Regions from separate parts of the Exiguobacterium sp. S22-S28 genome, predicted to be linked through region 2. Evidence: riboswitches for the same ligand, from Rfam matches in the RefSeq annotation. Region 2 holds a riboswitch; the other holds the start of a gene.
The links. Region 2 has a riboswitch for S-adenosylmethionine ahead of ACHA8N_RS14205 (methionine ABC transporter ATP-binding protein). Riboswitches for the same ligand answer to the same signal wherever they lie in the genome.
Positions count from the first base shown of each region.

Region 1: linked by a shared signal. The riboswitch ahead of ACHA8N_RS15310 (LLM class flavin-dependent oxidoreductase) and the one ahead of ACHA8N_RS14205 (methionine ABC transporter ATP-binding protein) in region 2 are both predicted to bind S-adenosylmethionine.

Region 1 is NZ_JBHFFC010000031.1:164,387-173,459, reverse strand. Features, by position in the region: gene ACHA8N_RS15325 (DUF817 domain-containing protein) at 1-680, shown strand, start outside; gene ACHA8N_RS15320 (DUF2325 domain-containing protein) at 771-2,042, shown strand; gene ACHA8N_RS15315 (DUF975 family protein) at 2,110-2,748, shown strand; SAM riboswitch class I at 2,867-2,974, shown strand; gene ACHA8N_RS15310 (LLM class flavin-dependent oxidoreductase) at 3,047-4,105, shown strand; gene ACHA8N_RS15305 (ATP-grasp domain-containing protein) at 4,102-5,049, shown strand; gene ACHA8N_RS15300 (SRPBCC family protein) at 5,152-5,610, shown strand; gene ACHA8N_RS15295 (PhoX family protein) at 5,745-7,613, opposite strand; gene ACHA8N_RS15290 (NUDIX domain-containing protein) at 7,727-8,128, opposite strand; gene ACHA8N_RS15285 (ABC-F family ATP-binding cassette domain-containing protein) at 8,213-9,073, opposite strand, start outside.
Region 2 is NZ_JBHFFC010000030.1:260,365-269,437, forward strand. Features, by position in the region: gene ACHA8N_RS14190 (MBL fold metallo-hydrolase) at 1-717, shown strand, start outside; gene ACHA8N_RS14195 (alpha-glucosidase) at 813-2,426, opposite strand; gene ACHA8N_RS14200 (aminotransferase class I/II-fold pyridoxal phosphate-dependent enzyme) at 2,591-3,778, shown strand; SAM riboswitch class I at 3,841-3,945, shown strand; gene ACHA8N_RS14205 (methionine ABC transporter ATP-binding protein) at 4,029-5,042, shown strand; gene ACHA8N_RS14210 (methionine ABC transporter permease) at 5,032-5,697, shown strand; gene ACHA8N_RS14215 (MetQ/NlpA family ABC transporter substrate-binding protein) at 5,733-6,548, shown strand; gene ACHA8N_RS14220 (CAP domain-containing protein) at 6,834-7,712, opposite strand; gene ACHA8N_RS14225 (hypothetical protein) at 8,053-8,427, shown strand; gene ACHA8N_RS14230 (chitobiase/beta-hexosaminidase C-terminal domain-containing protein) at 8,455-9,073, opposite strand, start outside.

The sequences.
Region 1 (9,073 bases), on a different contig from region 2:
TTCCGTCGGAACCGATTGCGCGCTATGATTTGCTTTTAGCATGGTGTCTTTTTGTTCAAATCGTGCTGCTTGTAGTACGGTACGAAACAAAAGAAGAGTTCAAATTGATTTTAATCTTTCATGCGATTGGTTTGGGACTAGAGTTGTTTAAAGTCCAGGTCGGTTCCTGGAGTTATCCGGAAGAAGCATGGAGCAAGGTGTTTGGTGTGCCGCTTTATGCCGGTTTCATGTATGCGAGTGTCGCAAGCTACATCTGCCAGGCCTTTCGCCGGTTTGATCTTCGGATCACCGAATTTCCCCGTCCGCTTCTCGCCTCCTTGATCGGGCTGTTAGTCTACTTAAACTTTTTTACCCATCACTGGTTATTTGATTTCCGTTGGCTGTTAATGGGACTTGTTGCCGTTGTTTTCTTAAGATCCTGGGTCTATTACCGGTTGGATGAGACCGTCTACCGGATGCCGTTGGTTTTGTCATTTGGTCTAATCGCCTGGTTCATCTGGCTCGCTGAAAATATCGTGACGTTTTTTAAGGGATGGGTCTATCCGAATCAAGAAGAAGGCTGGGAACTGGTCGACTTCGGAAAACTGTCGTCTTGGTTTTTGCTTGTGATCATCACAATCTTAATTGTGGCTGTCGAAAAATACCGGTTGGGCGACCCGTCAATCGAAATTAAAACCTAACCCTAAACAAAAAAATACCTGGTTATTTTTAGACCAACCTACACGAAATCCCCTTGCTATAGTTGAAAAAAAGCAAAGGGGTTGTTTGAGATGATGCAACAAATCATGGAACGGGCGAAAGAATTGGTCGCCGGTAAATTACAGATCGTTGAAACGGCGGAAGATTGGGAGTTGCTGCTCGAGGAAATCCGGGGAATCGATGAGTGGGTCCAACTGTCGCGCTATTATACACCACGCGTACATCCGCAAGAGATGATTCAACAGACGAAAGAAGAGCAACCGATGTCACCCGGTCCGCTGACGGAAATGCCAAAATCGGACGAACCGATTGTCGAACAACGGTATGCGTACACATTTGTCCGGGAATTAAAAGGCGGATCGTTGCAGGAATGGCCGAACAGCCATATCTCGGAAAAGGAAATCCGTCAATGGAATCTCGAGCACGGCATGGAAGTCCGCGTCCAGATTATTCATCAAGACCAACGGCGGACGTCACTGGAAGTGCTCGCCGTCGTCGCAACCGATCAAATGAAGACGCTGGAGCAACGAATCGTCTTTGAAAAATGTATCGTCAAAAATCATGGCATTATCGAGTCGACGGTCAACGGTCCGTTGAAGGATGAAACGGGAAAACCGTTTTACTACGCAACTCCGGTCGAAGATATGCGATTCTTTCAATTGAAGGAAGGACAACTCGTCGACTTGGTGATGTGGAAAGGTCATCCGGAAACACTGACGATTGCCTGGAAGTATGCCTTCCAATATGAAGAACCGATCGTTCAACCGTTCGATCCGTCAACAGAATCGAAACCAACAGACGCGACGGCAGAAATGGACGTGACATCCGTATCAAAAAAATCGACCGGACGATATGCCAAGCAGATGAAGCGAAAACCGACTGTGAAAAAGGTCCGGCAACCACGCCGGATTCGTGAAAAGAAACAACAACCGATGACACCGCTCGTCACGACGTCGCTGCCGGGACAACCCATCGATTACGTCGACAAGGAGCCGCTTGAGTTTGCAGCGTTTAAAGGAATGCGGCTCGTCATCGTCGGAAACGAACAGCAGGCACCGGTCTACCGGACATTTTTTGCTGAGACCGGAATCGAGCTGATTCATTTAGCGGGAGATGCCCAGTCGGCGAAGAAAATTGCCAGCCTCGCGCAAAAGACGGATGCCATCGTCGTAATTACGAGTCGTGTTTCCCATGCGGCGTCAGCCCATGTCATCGCACAAGCCAAAAAACATGCCATCCCATTTGCGATGGAACGCCTCGATGGTCGTCGTTCGCTCTATACGGCCTGCCAACGTCAGCTCGAAAAAGCACGCCTGCACAAGTTAAAAACAGGAAAATCTTAAAAATAACTGAAACTCCTTGCCGCATAAACCGTAAATAGGAGTAGCACTTATTTTAAGGAGGATCTTTATGATTAAAGAATTAAAACTATCGGCACGTGAGTCACTTAACGGTCGCTGGGTCTTAATGGCACTCATGTTTTTACTGTTTCTCATCATTCAAGGGATTCCCACTACGTTTTCTTCTGCTCCGAACGAAGACTTTCAGTTCATCGATGTGATTGGATTTGTGTTGAACATCCTGTTCCTGCCGCTTGCCATCGGTTGGGCATGGCTTGCGCTGTCTGTCGCCCGTAAAGAAGAGGCAAAAATCGTCGATTTATTCGAGCCGTATAAGTTTTTCTTGAAAGCAGTCGGTCTGTCGCTTGTTCAAGGTATTCTTCTTGGATTGTGGTTCTTACTGTTGATCGTTCCAGGGATCATCAAGTCATTTTCGTATATGCTGACCTATTACATTTTACGTGACGAACCGTCGATCGGTATTTTAGATGCGATTACGCGATCACGCCAAATGATGGATGGTCACAAGATGGAAGCCTTTATGCTTGTCCTCTCCTTCATTGGTTGGTTCCTGCTTGGTTTGATTACGATCGGAATTGCCTTCCTCTGGGTTGGACCTTACTTCAGCGTCACCCTCGCCAAGTTTTATGACCGCATCCGCGGTGAAGAAGCACCTGTCGAAGAGTCGACGTTTGTTGCCCCATATTAAGAAAATGAGGATGAGAGCCCAGCTCTCGTCCTTTTTTGATACTGTTTTTAATTCCGATTGGAAAACAAGGTTTAGTGGTTGCTTTACTCTACTAAAAAGTGTACGATAATTCCAATAATTCTTATCAAGAGAAGTCGAGGGAATGGCCCGAAGACACTTCAGCAACCCCGCATCATGCGCGGAAGGTGCTACTTCCTAAAGGGATCAACCCCTTTACAGATAAGAGCAGACATGATGAATCCGTCGCTCTTTTCGATTTTCGAGAAGAGCGATTTTTTTAATAAGGGGGACATAGCAAATGGAGTATGGATTTTGGTTACCGATTTTTGGAGGGTGGTTACGAAACGTCGAGGACGAACAGATGCCGGCGACGTTCGATTATGCCAAACAGGTGGCGCAAATAGCAGAACAAATCGGGTTTTCGACGACGCTGATTGCAGAATTAAACTTAAATGACATCAAAGGGCTGGAAGCGCCAAGTCTTGAAGCCTGGACGACAGCAGCGGCGATTGCTGCGACGACAGAACGGCTGGAAATCATGACAGCTGTCCGTCCGGGGTTCCATAATCCGGCGACGACGGCGAAGATGGCAGCAAACATCGACCAACTCAGCAACGGACGTTTTACGCTGAACGTTGTCTCTGCCTGGTGGGAAGAAGAAGCGCGGCAATACAACGGGATCTTCACGGCGCATGACGAACGGTATGCGCGGACGGAAGAGTTTGTCACGATCATGAAAGGATTATGGGCAGACGCCTCACCGTACAGCTTCGACGGGAACTACTATACGCTTGAGAAGACACAACTGCATCCGAAGCCGGTTCAACGACCGGGCATCAAGTTGTACGCAGGCGGGGAAAGTGAAGCCGGCAAACAAACCATCGTCAATCATTGTGATGCCTATGTCATGCACGGCGGAACGGTAGAAGAAGTATCCGTCAAGATTGAGGATATGAAGGCGCGTCGACAAGCGACCGGACAACCGCCGCTTGAAAGTTTTGGACTGGCTGCGTATATCATCTGCCGCGATACGGAAGAAGAGGCCGTTCAAGAGTGGCAACGGATCACGGACGTCAAGGAAGACGGTGCCGGGTACGTCGGGTACGACGATTTCGTCAGCAAATCGCAACTCGAACAGCAGGTAAAACGGAACGATTATTCAGTCTCCAACCGCGGACTCCGTCCTGATTTGATCGGCACACCGGAACAGATTGCCGAACGGATTCTTGCGTTTGAGCAGGTGGGTGTCTCCTTATTATTACTTCAATTCTCACCACAACTTGAAGAGATGGAACGCTTCGCGCGCGACGTCATGCCGCTTGTCGAAGAAAAACGAAAGGTAGGTCAAACCAAATGACAAAAATTCATATCTTACACGAAAACCAAGAATGGACGGACCATTTAATTAAACGACTCGAGGAACTGGAGTTGCCGTATGAACAGTGGCATCTCGATGAAGGACAGGTCCCGCTTGATGAAATCCCGCCAGAAGGCGTCTTCTACAGCCGGATGAGTGCGTCTTCGCATACGCGCGGGCACCGCTACGCGCCGGAACTGACGGAAGGGGTGCTCGCATGGCTCGAGGAACACGACCGGACGGTCTTCAACGGAACACGTGCGTTGCGACTGGAAGTCAGTAAAATCAATCAATATACGGCTCTTCGAAAAGCCGGTATCCGTGTTCCGAAAACGACGGCTGCCGTCGGACGTGATCAGATTGTTGAAGCGGCGAAAAACATCGGGGTGTCGTCGTTCATCACGAAACACAACCGTGCCGGAAAAGGACTTGGTGTCCAGTTGTTCCATTCGATTGAAGCACTTGAAACGTATCTCGATGGTCCGACCTTTGATGAGCCGGTCGACGGCATCACCCTGATTCAAGAGTATATCCAAGCGCCTGAACCGTATATCACGCGTTGTGAATTCGTCGGCGGAAAATTCGTTTACGCCGTACAAGTTGATACATCAGAAGGCTTTGAACTGTGCCCGGCGGATGCGTGTGTGATCGATGACTTGTTCTGCCCGGTCGGGGAAGAAGCACCACAAACTCCGATGAAGTTTAAAGTCGTTGATGGATTCGATGATCCAATCATCCAGCAATACGAAGCCTTCCTGCAAGCGAATCAGATTGCTGTCGCCGGGATTGAATTCATCAAGGATGCGGACGGGACGATCTATACGTATGATGTCAACACGAATACGAACTACAACTCGGATGCGGAAGCGGCGGCCGGTAAGTTCGGAATGCTGGAGCTCGCGAAGTTCCTTGGGAATGCGTTGGAGCGTCAAACGGTAAAATAAATTATGATTGCCGATTAAAATAAGCCAAATACCCTGTCTGTGTGTAGTCTGAAGTTAGAACTGCACACATCAGGGTATTTTTTAGTAAAGGGAGGTGTTCCGATGGTGACATGGCACGAAGAAAAAGTCCTCGACGTTCCAATCGAGCAGGCTTGGCATTTATTTGACCACGATCGGTTGCAACGGTTAATTCCGGGTGTCGTCCAGCACGAAGTGATTGAACGCAAACCGGGTGTCGTCGGTTCGACGTATCGGCAAACGTACATGCAGGGGAACCGGTTAGAAACGTACATCGTGACAGATCTTGCGTATACAAGCGAACCGGACTTTAAGCAAAACGCGATTGGCTTTACGCTTGCGAAAATCTTTCAGCTCGAGATGACGTTTACACTGAAACGGCTCGACGAAACGAGCTGTCAGCTGATTTATACCGGCAAAAACGAAGGTGCCAACTTTGTCGGACGGAGCCTGTTGTCACTCGGAGGCGAACGGGAGACGGAAAAAATCGTGCAAGGGTTACTCCGTCGTGTGGAAGAAGAGGCGAGTCAACTGCGTGCGTGATTTAAAAGCGGTGTGAAAGCAATCATGTGCCTACAGAGTATGAGTCCTGAAAACAGAAATAGAGAGGTGGACTTCAAAGTCCACCTCTCTATTTCGTCTGAAGCTGATTTTTTGAATCGGCCTCTTGTGTTGTCTCAACGATGAGAATATGATTTTTGACCTGCCGGCAGATTGGACAGGTAACCGACACCGCCTGTTTTTTGGATACCGATGCCTTCTTGCATCGCTTGCTCCAATTTTTTTGAATCGACGGCTGTGATTTGTTTACCGTCCAATCCTTCACCCGGATGCTGATAGTTACTGAGCAAGTAACTGTAACCACCGACGTGATCGAGCGATCGGAGTCCTGTCGCTTCAGCACCGACCGGGACGGAAAGAATCCGTGAGAGTGTTTTCGTCTTCAGGTTATAGGCCCAGACGAAATTGTTAGTGTGGAGCGAGCTGTCTTCACCGATGAACAGTGTTTTTGATGTGGCCGAGTATGCGAGATTATCCGGATTGGCGACGAGGTTCGGATTTGCTGTATTGCCGTACGCATCCGGTGTTGCTAAATCTTCACCGATGACGAGTGCCTGCATGTTAGTCGGGACATAACGACTGTCGATACCTTTGGCACGACCGAGATCGATTTCAAAAGTGGCACCGGATTCCCGTTTTTCAAGCTGGATGTCGTCTTGGACGGCACCTTCTTGTTTTTCTGTACTGCCGGAGACATAAGACAGGGCGATGTACGCTTTCTTATCCTCTTCATTGACCGTGATGCCTTCCATCTTGTTGAACTCAGACGTGGCACCGAGCATCGCACCATAACGGCGGGATTCGAGGAAGGCCGCTTCCTTCTCTTTGCCTGATTTAAGCTTCAGATACTCGACCTTTTTGCTGGCAGCTGTCTTAACCGCTTTAAATCCAGGCGTGGGTGCCTCAGCTGTCTCAAAGATGTCACTAAACTTCGTTCCTTTGTCGATTATACGTTTGACCTCTTTGTCGGATGCATGCCCGAGCTTGATCCATTCAAGATCCCCGGCTCCACCGTCCGTTGCTTGGGTCTGTTTGAATTTTGCGGCATAGAGCGTCCCTTTTGAGAAGTCCTTCTTTTTATCCGCGACATACATGAACATCATCGTATTGTTCCCGTCATCACCAAAGATGGCTGTCTTCTGATCCGGGAGGATTTGCATCATTTCGTGTGAGAAGCGTCCGGTACTGTAATGTTTGACGACCGATGACTTCCCTTTACGGTCCACCGAGATTTCCGGTGTGAAGCCGTAGAAATAAGGATTGGCTTTTGTTTTCGTTCCGAAGTAACGTTCGGCGAACGCGTTGACTTCTTTGGAGGCAGAGGAAGTCGGATCCGACTCAAAAGCACGGGCGTCCGGTTCGTATTCTTCCGAACCGAGGTGTGTGCCCCATGGTGTCGTTGAGCCGTTGCATGGTGTCCACAGACCGTTGACGTTCTTGAAGTCGATTTTACTTGCCTTCTTGACGGCGAGTTTTCCTGTTTTTTTATCTTGAACAACTTCTGTCAAAGTCATCGAGGCAGGAAGTCCCTTGACCTCATTCCCGGCGTTATCAATCGAATCATATTCGAAGTGTGAGACCATGTACTTTTTGCCATGGACTTCGAGCAGACTGTTGGAGTCGGGTGCGTCAGAGACGAATGCTTCCGGTTTATCCGGTACACTCCGATCGATGATTGGATCGCCGTTGACGTCAATCGGTGTTCCGGCAGCGATCATATCGCCTTTATTCTCGACAATCTTATCTTGTGATAAGAACAATTGGTTGTAGTCGAGCGGTTTGATTTCCGTCTTGCCGTTTTGATAAGTCACTTTAACTTTGGCTTCCGTATATGTTTTGACCATTTGATTAATGGTGTTTGGTGCATCCATCGATAGAAATTCAACTTTTTTGATGTCACGCGTTGCGTGCGCATCAGCAGATGTCGGAATCAGACTAGACGACAGAACAGCTGCAGATAAACCGACGATCAGTGTACGTTTCATGATGATTTCCCCCAAGTTGTTTGTTATCTTGCTACTTTCTCATTTAATCAGTTGATTATGAAGAGGATGTAAACATAACAGGACAGTTTCATTTCACTTGGTTAATCTTTTATTTACAAAAGAAGAGAAGGCGTGTTTTTCAAAGCTGCCAAGACTTTGGAGACTTGTACGTCGTCCTTCCTTTCAGTAAGAGGATGCCAGTCAATTTCGGACAGCACTTGTTGATTGATTGGTCGTTCGGGATCGTACCCGATTAAAGGAATTGTTGTATCAACGCGTTCGACGAGAAAGCAGACTTCCTTTCCGGATGAGTCGATTTTCGTATACAACGGTCGAATGACACGGACTTTGAGATTGGCTTCTTCTCTGACTTCCCGAACGACGGATTGTTCGAAGGTTTCATTCGCCTCGAGACCCCCTCCGGGTAACGTCCAGAAACTTCGATCGTTTGTCTCTAGACGAACCATCAGAATCCGACCGTTCTCGATTAAGGCTGCACAGGCGCGGTGACGCAAAGGTTTTCCTCCTCTGATGGGCATGATATCTTCAGTCTACAAAAAAGAGACCTCATCCGCTAGGACAGGTCTCTTGTTCACTGATTAGTTCGTTGCATATAACGTTGATAATTGTTCTTGGACAGAGTCATTGTTGAGGTATTCATCATACGTCGTTTCTTTGTCGACGATACCGTTTGGCGTCAATTCGATGATCCGGTTTGCGATTGTTTCAACAAACTGATGGTCATGCGAGCTGAAGAGCATTGCCCCTTTATAAGCGATCAAGCCATCGTTGAGGGCTGTGATCGATTCAAGATCCAAGTGATTCGTCGGGTCGTCGAGAACAAGAACGTTTGAGCCGCTGAGCATCGCTTTTGATAACATACAACGGACTTTCTCTCCCCCAGATAAAACAGACGCTTTTTTCATGACTTCTTCACCTGAGAAGAGCATGCGACCGAGGAAACCACGGAGGAACGTGTCGCTTTCATCGGCTGGTGAATACTGACGTAACCAGTCGAGGATTGTTTTATCCGATCCTTCGAAGAATGCCGAGTTATCTTTTGGCAAGTACGATTGTGACGTCGTGACGCCCCATTTGAAAGTCCCACTGTCCGCTTCGATTTCACCCATGAGGATTTTAAAGAGTGTTGTGATGGCAATGTCATTTTGGCTGATAAAGACGACTTTATCCGTTTTGTTTAATGAGAAACGAACATTATCCAGTACTTTGACGCCATCGATTGTCTTCGAGATGCCATCAACAATCAACAGGTCGTTTCCGATTTCACGTTCCGGTGTGAAGCCGACGAACGGATAACGGCGTGAAGACGGACGGATGTCGTCGAGTGTGATCTTATCCAACAACTTCTTCCGTGATGTCGCTTGTTTCGCTTTTGAGGCGTTCGAGCTGAAACGGGCGATAAAGGCTTGAAGTTCTTTGATTTTTTCTTCTTTTTTCTT
Region 2 (9,073 bases):
ACCATCGAACGACTTCATCAACTGCAAACGACCCCGTCTTTTTTTCCGGTCAACTGTTACTTATTTGAAGAAGCAGACAGCCTTACTTTAATTGATACCGGGATTTCACTGAACGCCAGAGCTATCTATTCCGTCATCAAATCATTTGATAAACCGTTACAGTCCATCGTCTTAACCCATGCGCATGCGGACCATGTCGGTTCACTCGACTTTTTGGCAAGTGCTTTCCCACTTGCCGAAGTCTCGATCAGTTACCGGGACGCCGCATTGCTCAGCGGGGATGAATCATTACGGGAAGGCGAAACGACACCGCTCAAAGGCGGGATTCCGAAAAACATTAAAACCCGTCCTGATCGGTTGCTCGAAAGTGGTCAGCAGGTCGGCAGCTTAAGTGTCATCGCCTCTCCCGGACATACCCCAGGCTCAATTTCGCTCTGGCACGAGGGCAGCCGGACCTTGATTGCCGGTGATGCCTTTCAAACACAAGGTGGTTTGGCTGTTTCGGGCGATACCCGGTGGCAGTTTCCTTTTCCGTCGCTTGCGACATGGGATAAGGAAGTGGCGCTTCAGTCAGCCCATCAATTAACAGAACTGACACCGGACGTGCTCGCAGTCGGTCACGGTCCACTCGTGGTCGCACCAAGTTTCGACATGCGTCAAGCAGTCGATCGGTTTGAACAGGTCTTGTCCGCAAAAAAACGAAATGGATATCCTTGAAGTCATTCGAAAAAAATCCGGCAATCTGTCTGCTCCTCATTTTTTGATGAAGAGTAAACGATTTCCGGATTTTTTAGTGATATAATTCCTGTCGTTTACCGCACCTGATATTGATACAATCGGGCTTCATACGGAGCCAAAAGATTCCTGTCATGCGTCTCATAATTTATCAGCATCAACTGGTCTTCCGGCAACCCGAACGTCATCGTGATCGGTTCATCGTGTACGTTCAGTACAATCCGCCACGTCGTCCCATCCAGTACCCGTTCATAGACGTACAGATACGGATCTTGAATGGCCAAATCCCGATAAAGGCCGTATACCATGACCGGATGTTGTTTTCGAAGCGCAATCAATTTCCGGTAAAAATGAAGAGCAGAATCCGGGTCTTGTTCTGCTGTTTCCACGTTGATCTCGGAATAGTTTGGATTCACCGTCATCCAAGGTGTCGCAGACGTTGTGAATCCCGCTGAAGGACCGGCATCCCACTGCATCGGTGTCCGGGAATTGTCCCGTGCCCGCATCTGCATCGATGACAGGACAGTCCCCGGTGATTCACCCGCTGCCACCCGTTCTGCGTATTGATTCCGGAACGCGACGTCTTGATAGGCTTCCGGATCAGAAAAACGAATCCCGGTCATGCCGATTTCTTCGCCTTGATAGATATACGGGATACCCGGTAACGTGTGTAACATCAAACCAAGTAATTTCGCACTTTCGACCCGGTACCGTTCGCTTCCGAACCGGGTCACTTGGCGTGTATGGTCGTGGTTGTTTAAGAACTGGGACGCGATACCGCTTGGATAGAGTGCTTCATACCACTGTTTTTGAATCTGCTTGAACCGCGGTAAGTCCATCGTCTCCATGTCATCCGCTACTTCAAAGTGAAACAGCGTCCGTAATTCATTCCGTTCTTCCCCGACGTACAGCAAACCATCTTCCGGACCGACGAACGGAATTTCTCCGACCGTAAATAAATCAGTTCCCGCGAGCACCTCGTCATGCATTTCTTGTAAAAAGGAATGGATGCCCGGTTGATTCCCGAGATAGGACAGATCAAAAGGATCGGCAACATCCGCAAACGAGGCGCGTTTTTTAATCAAATTGATGACATCCATCCGGAATCCGTCGATGCCTTTGTCCGCCCACCACCGCATCATCGTATAAACGGCTTGGCGGACGGCTGGATGTTCCCAGTTCAAGTCCGGTTGCTCCGATGCAAACGAGTGGAAATAATACTGCTCGCGTGTCTCATCCCATGTCCACGGACTCGGTGCAAAATAGGAACGCCAGTTATTCGGAGGTGTTCCTTTTTCCCCGTCCTGCCAAATGTACCAGTCCGCCTTTTCGCCCGTTTTGCCACGTCGCGACTCCCCGAACCAAGCGTGTTGGTCACTCGTATGGTTGACGACGAGATCAAGAATCAGTTTTAAGCCCCGCTCATGGGCTGCCGCAATCAATTCCTCCAAATCGGACAGCGTTCCCGCCTTTTCCATGATCGTATAATAGTCGGAAATATCATATCCGTTATCGATATCAGGTGATGTATAACAGGGGTTCAACCAGATGACATCCACACCGAGCGACGCGATGTAATCCAACTTTTCAATTACACCCCGTAAATCGCCCATTCCGTCTCCGTTCGAGTCCTTAAAACTGCGCCAGTACACTTGATAGACAACGGCTTCTTTCCACCAGGCTCGATTCATCCCATCATCTCCTTTATGTATTCAATCGTCTTCTCATCCAGTGTATCAAAAACACGAAAGGCATCGGTTCTTTTTACCAATTATAAGCAATTCTTAAAAAACACTTTTCTTTTTTCTGAAAATTCGTTATCCTTGACGACAATACCTAACAAGGAGGAACACAGATGAAACATTTCGCCCCATCGATTGCGATTGATCGGCTGCCCGCTCCGGTCTTTGCTGAACTCGCTCAGCGGATTGGTGCCGTCAAAGCAGCCGGTCACGACGTCATCACGCTTGGTCAAGGAACGCCGGACCAAACTACGCCCGTACATATTTTGGACGCCTTAAAAGAGGCCATCGGCGACGCCGCTAATCTGCAATATCCTCCGTTTCGCGGACATGATTTTCTCAAACAGGCCGTCGCCGATTTTTATCAGTCCGAATTCGGTGTGACGATTGATCCTGCTTCTGAGGTCGCCATTTTGCTCGGCAGTAAAGCCGGTATCGTCGCCTTGCCGCAAACGATCGTCAATCCGGGTGAAGGTGTCATTGTTCCCGATCCCGGTTACCCCGACTACCTGTCTGGCGCAGCATTAGCAGGTGCTTACCCGATCACGCTACCTCTCCTTGCGGAAAATGCTTTTTTACCTGACTACACATTGCTCGATCCGACGGATGTCGAACGAGCCCGGATGTTGTTCCTCAACTACCCAAGCAATCCGACCGGCGCGACGGCGACAGCGGAAGCCTTTGAACAGACGGTCGCTTTCGCTGACGCAAACGACATTTGTGTCGTTCATGACCTGGCGTACGGCGGCATTAGTTTTGATGGTCCGACCCGAAGTTTCCTCCAGACCGAAGGGGCGAAAGACGTCGGAATCGAACTGTTTTCGTTATCGAAACGCTTCAACATGTCCGGCTTCCGCATCGCCTTTGCAATCGGAAATCCATCCGTCATCTCGAGTATCGAAACGTACCAGGAACACTTATACGTCAGTGCCTTCACACCGATCCAACATGCGGCGACTGTTGCTCTCTCAAGCGACCAGACGTGTGTCCGTGAGCTGAGTGCACTGTACGAAGCCCGTCGTGATGCCTTGTTCGGCAAATTACAGGACATCGGATGGGACGGACCGATCCCTGGTGGTTCGTTCTTCGTCTGGTTGCCGGTCCCGTCCGGCTTTACGTCACAAAGCTTTACCGACCACTTGCTGGATGAAGCACATGTCGCTGTCACACCGGGACATTTCTTTGGTGAATATGGTGAAGGCTATGTCCGGATCAGTTTGATTGCCGACGTCGATCGATTGGTGGAGGCCGCCGAACGGATCGGTCAGCTCAATCTGTTTCAGCAAGCCGTTGCGGAATAATTCTGAAAAAACATTTGACAGGTGGGAATGATTTCCGTTACAGTAAGTCCCAACAGCATATCTACTTATCGCGAGCGACCGAGGGATTAGGCCCAACGACGTCCGGCAACCACCTTTTAGGAACGGTGCCACATCCTACAGAATGTTTTCATTCTGAGAGATAAGTTACGAATTCTTACATTTCGTCGCTTTTTTCTGGTTGCTCTTAACTGGAAAAAGGCGATTTTTTTGTATAGGGAGGAAACAACAGATGATTGAATTTAAAGGCATCACCAAACGGTTCGTACGTGACCGGACACCGATTTTCGCCCTGCGCGACGTCAACTTAACGATTCATCAAGGAGAAATTTTTGGCATCATCGGTGAATCCGGTGCCGGAAAAAGTACATTGCTGCGCTTGATCAACGGACTTGAAACACCGACCCAAGGAACGGTCAAAGTATCTGGTGTCAAACTGTCCGATCTATCCAAAGGCAGTCTAAGAGAATTGCGTCTGAAGATCGGAATGATCTTTCAACATTTTCAATTGATTCAATCGCGGAACGTTTCCGACAACATTGCGTTCGCCTTAAAAGCAGCCGGCGTCAAACGCAGTGATTTCCCAAGCCGGATCAAAGAACTCGTCGCTTTGGTCGGACTGGAAGGATTTGAGACGAATTTCCCGAGCCAACTCAGCGGCGGCCAAAAACAACGGGTCGGGATTGCCCGCGCCCTTGCGAATAATCCGAGTGTCCTGTTATGTGACGAAGCAACATCAGCGCTCGATCCGGTCACGACCCTGCAAATTCTGGAATTGCTGAAAGACTTAAATAAACGACTCGGCTTGACGATCATTCTGATCACCCACGAAATCGATGTCGTCAAACAAATTTGCCACCGCGTTGCTGTCATGTCACAAGGCGAAGTCGTCGAAGTCGCGAGTACATACAACATATTCAGTCAGCCGACCCATGACGTCACGAAACATTACGTCGATACAGCACTGCAAATCGAGTTGCCGGAACGGATTTTGCGAACGACACCTGGAAAAATCATTCGTCTCCAATTCACGGGAGAAAAGACCGGCGAGAGTACGCTGTCAGAAGCGATCAAACAATTTGATATCTCGGTCAGCATCCTGCACGGCAAGGTCGATTATATTCAAGACGTCGCCTTTGGGGTGTTGATCGTCAGCCTGACCGGTCCAACGCTTCACGTCAACCGGTCTCTGACTTGGCTGGAGGAGCAACTCCATACGCTTGAGGTGATTCAGGATGTGGCTTGATCGAATTCAAACGATGTTACCGGAGCTAGCAAAAGCCTTAGGCGAAACGGCCTTAATGGTCGGAATTTCCCTCGGCTTTGCCCTCGTCGTCGGGATTCCGCTGGGAATTCTTTTATTCATCACCGACCGTGGATTGTTTTTCCAAAACGTCTTCGTTCGCAGTATCTTGGACTTTTTCGTCAATATCGTTCGTTCGTTACCGTTCATCATCTTGCTCGTCGCGCTGATTCCACTGACGCAATTGTTGCTCGACAATACGATCGGCCCGACGGCCGCTTCTGTCAGCTTAAGTGTTGCCGCTATTCCGTTCCTCGCCCGACTTGTCGAGACCTCACTACGTGAGATCCCACCGGGCTTGATCGAAGCCGCTGAGGCGTGCGGCGCAACACCATTTCGTATCATCATCAGCGCCCTGTTACCCGAAGCTCTTCCCGGGATCATTCAAGCGGTGACATTGACGACAATCAGCTTGATCGGCTTTTCTGCCATGGCCGGTATCGTCGGCGGCGGTGGTGTCGGCGACCTCGCCATCCGCTTCGGCTATTACCGGTACGATAACGTCATCATGATCGTGACGATCATCGTGCTCGTCGTCATCGTTCAAAGTATTCAAGGACTCGGCAATCAACTTGCCCGTCGTGCTGATAAACGTTAAATCCAAAATAGAGACCATTAAGGGAGAGAATGACTATGAAAAAACGATATGCCTTTTTAGCAACAGGATTACTGGGAGCCGGGATTCTTGCCGGCTGTGGCGACAGCAGCGCGAAAGAAGAAACCAAGTCGATCAAGATCGGTGCGACGAGCGGACCTTACAGCGACATGGTCAAAGAAGCGATTCAGCCTGGTCTTGAAAAGAAAGGCTACAAAATCGAAATCGTTGAATTCAGCGATTATATCCAGCCGAACATCGCGCTCGGCAGCGGCGACATCGACGCGAACTTGTTCCAACACTCGATCTATCTGAAGACGTTCGCGAAGGAAAAGAATCTCGATCTTAAAGGGCTGATCACTGTTCCGACGGCACCGATGGGCTTATACAGTAAATCCTATAAGTCGCTTGATGACGTCAAGACAGGCGCGGAAGTCGCAACACCAAACGATCCGACCAACCAAGCCCGCGCGTTAAACTTACTCGCTGAACAAGGCTGGATTGAATTGAAACCGGACGCTGACCCGTTGACGGTTTCTGAAAAAGACATCGTCAAGAATCCAAAAAAACTCGTCATCAAACCTCTGGAAGCAGCACAGTTACCACGCGCCATCGAGAGTGTTGATATTTCTGCCGTCCCTGGAAACTTTGCGCTTGCTGCGAAATTTGATTTACTTGATGCGTTGGCACTGGAGAAAATGGACGAGCAGTACCGGAACTTAGTCGCTGTCAAAACAGCAGATGAAAAGAAACAGCTCGCAAAAGACTTGACCGCTGTCGTTGAGTCAGACGACTTTAACGCTGTCATCGAAAAGTCCTTTAAAGGTTTCAGTAAACCCGAGTGGGCAAACTGATATAACTCCTTTTGTCGATTAATTCATCTAAAGATGATATAAAACCCTTGAAACAGCTCCCTCCCCTTACAAACAGGAGGTGGAACGGTTTCAGGGGTTTTTCATTGAATGATGACTCCTGGAGATGTCACGTCTTCCGCTCGACTTCTACGTCTGCTTCCGTCAGGAACAAGCGAGTGAAGAAGACAGACTGTCATCCATCTACAGATTGACCCACACAAAAGAACCCCAACTCTGCTTTCGCAAAATCGGGGTGATACATAAACTTTCGTTTTAAATGTTGCTTCAAGGTGTCCGGAAATTAATCGTAAAGTACGGGGCGTTATCCCGGAATGCCACACCCGTATCCGCCTGTTTGAAGTCTTTATTCATGATATTGTCGCGGTGTCCTTTTGAGTTCATCAGGCCCCAGTGTGCCGCAAAGACGTTCGGGTATCCCATCGACAGGTTTTCTCCGGCTGTCGAGAAACGGATTCCTTTTTCTTTCATCCGGTCGAATGGGTCACGCCCTTGTGGATCCGTATGCGAGAAGAAATTATTTTTCCCCATGTTCTCACTGTGTGCCCGCGTGACCGGTTTAAGCGCGCTGTAAGGTGTTAGTGCACTCCGCTTATAATCTGCCCGGTCCCAGTTCATTAAACGTAACATCAGTTTCTCATCGGTTGTCCGTAATGCACTAGACGCTTTTCCATAAAATCCGCTTTTCTTCGCTTCGATCTCTTTTGGTATCGCCAGTGTCGCTTTCACTTTATTGCCGTCATGCTGATCAAAGAAATACGTGACGTACTGATCTTTTTTCTCATAAACGGCTGCATGATCGAGGTTCAGCAAATAATTCGTATTGCCTTTCCGGTACGATTTGACGGCTTTCCAGCCTTTTTTCGCAAGCGTCGCTTCCGTATCTTTGTTCAAGACGGCTCCTTGCGTCGTCACACCGTTTTTTGAACGATACTTCCCGTAGTCTTTTCCCTCCTTTGTCAACGCCACAAATTCTTCAGTCGACGTCCGTCTCACTTCCCAGTCGTAACCCGGATATTCACTCGTATATCGATCAATCAGCGTTCCTCCGCTTTTCGGATAGTCCGCCTCCGCCTGTTCCATTGGAGTGTTCTCGTAACTGAAGAAAGCGACTGCTGCTACTCCGAGCATTAACCACTTTTTCACGTATTTTCCCTCCTTGTGTCTACCATTACCCTAATCTTAAAAGAAAGCCGTCCGTTCGAACAGTCTAAGCTTTCGTTTCAACGGAAATCACATGATTCACCATTTCGATTCACACTTTTGACACATTTCTGCTTTTTCGGACAAAAGAAGTCTGACGTCTTTATCCATCACATTTCTCCTTACTTTATTCTACATAAAATGAACTATTCTTTCCCTCTTGTTAAAATGTGTGAAGATTCTTTTATTTCGTTTTCATTCGATTGTTATTGCCGTTACCGAAAACGCTCGTTATCATTATGAATCGTAAGGAAAAAACGAAGAAACATCGATATATATCATTATGTCAAAGGAGTATGCCATGATTCTACTTTATTTTATTTACGAATCGATTACGTTTTTACCCATCCAACAGTATTTGTTTTCAGGCTGGTTGATCTTAGTATTGTTAACCGTCTCATTTAGTCTCGCCAATGCACATGAAGACGTCCATATCGGTCAACGGTTTGGTTTTGAGCTTCTCGTACCCGGCGTCGGTCATCTGTTACGTAAACAATTCATACCTGGCTTAGCCATCATTGTATTGCTGATCCTCATTCATTTTACGTATATGTTCCGCGTTATCCCGCTTTACCTCGCGTTACTGCTCACGCTCTCCATCAGTCTGCTGTCCTTTTTCTCTCTTTTTATCCGAACATACAAAAAAGCGGACGATTAAGTCCGCTTTCACTGATTTACCAAAACATTAAAATTTATCCGACTCCACGAGCTTATATCTTTTCGAAAGTTCTAACCATGTTTTGCCGTCTTTCTTAGTTTGCACGAGTAGATACGGAAGACCTTTTGTCACACGAAGTTCCAAAAGTTCGCCTTGTTGGTGACCATGTGTCTCGCTAACTTTAAACCAATGATGTGCGATTTTCCGTTCGACGGTCACGTGTTTCCCTTTTTGAACAGCACGCCATTTTCCGATTTCCGCTTTCCCTTTGACTGGAACAGCACTTTGCGCTCCTTGAATCGAGATAATGGCCGGATCGTGGTCACTCGCACTGCCGTCTGCTTCCATATAATCCGAGTTAATATTGACGATATCAGAAGACGTATATGACTTCAGGTTTTTCGAAATCAAGACATGGTCGAGGACTTGTGCATTTCCGTTATACACGTAAGAATAGCGCTCTGATTTCGGAAGATCGTCCACCGTGTTCCAAAGGTTTTTCCCTTTTAGGATATCCAGTGTTTTTGAGAACTGGAAGTCATTCAAGTCACCCAGTACGACGACGTTGGCATCTTTAACTTCTGTTTCCAATTCGTTCACGAAATTCTGGACGATTTGAGCAATCGCATGACGCTGGACTTCACTT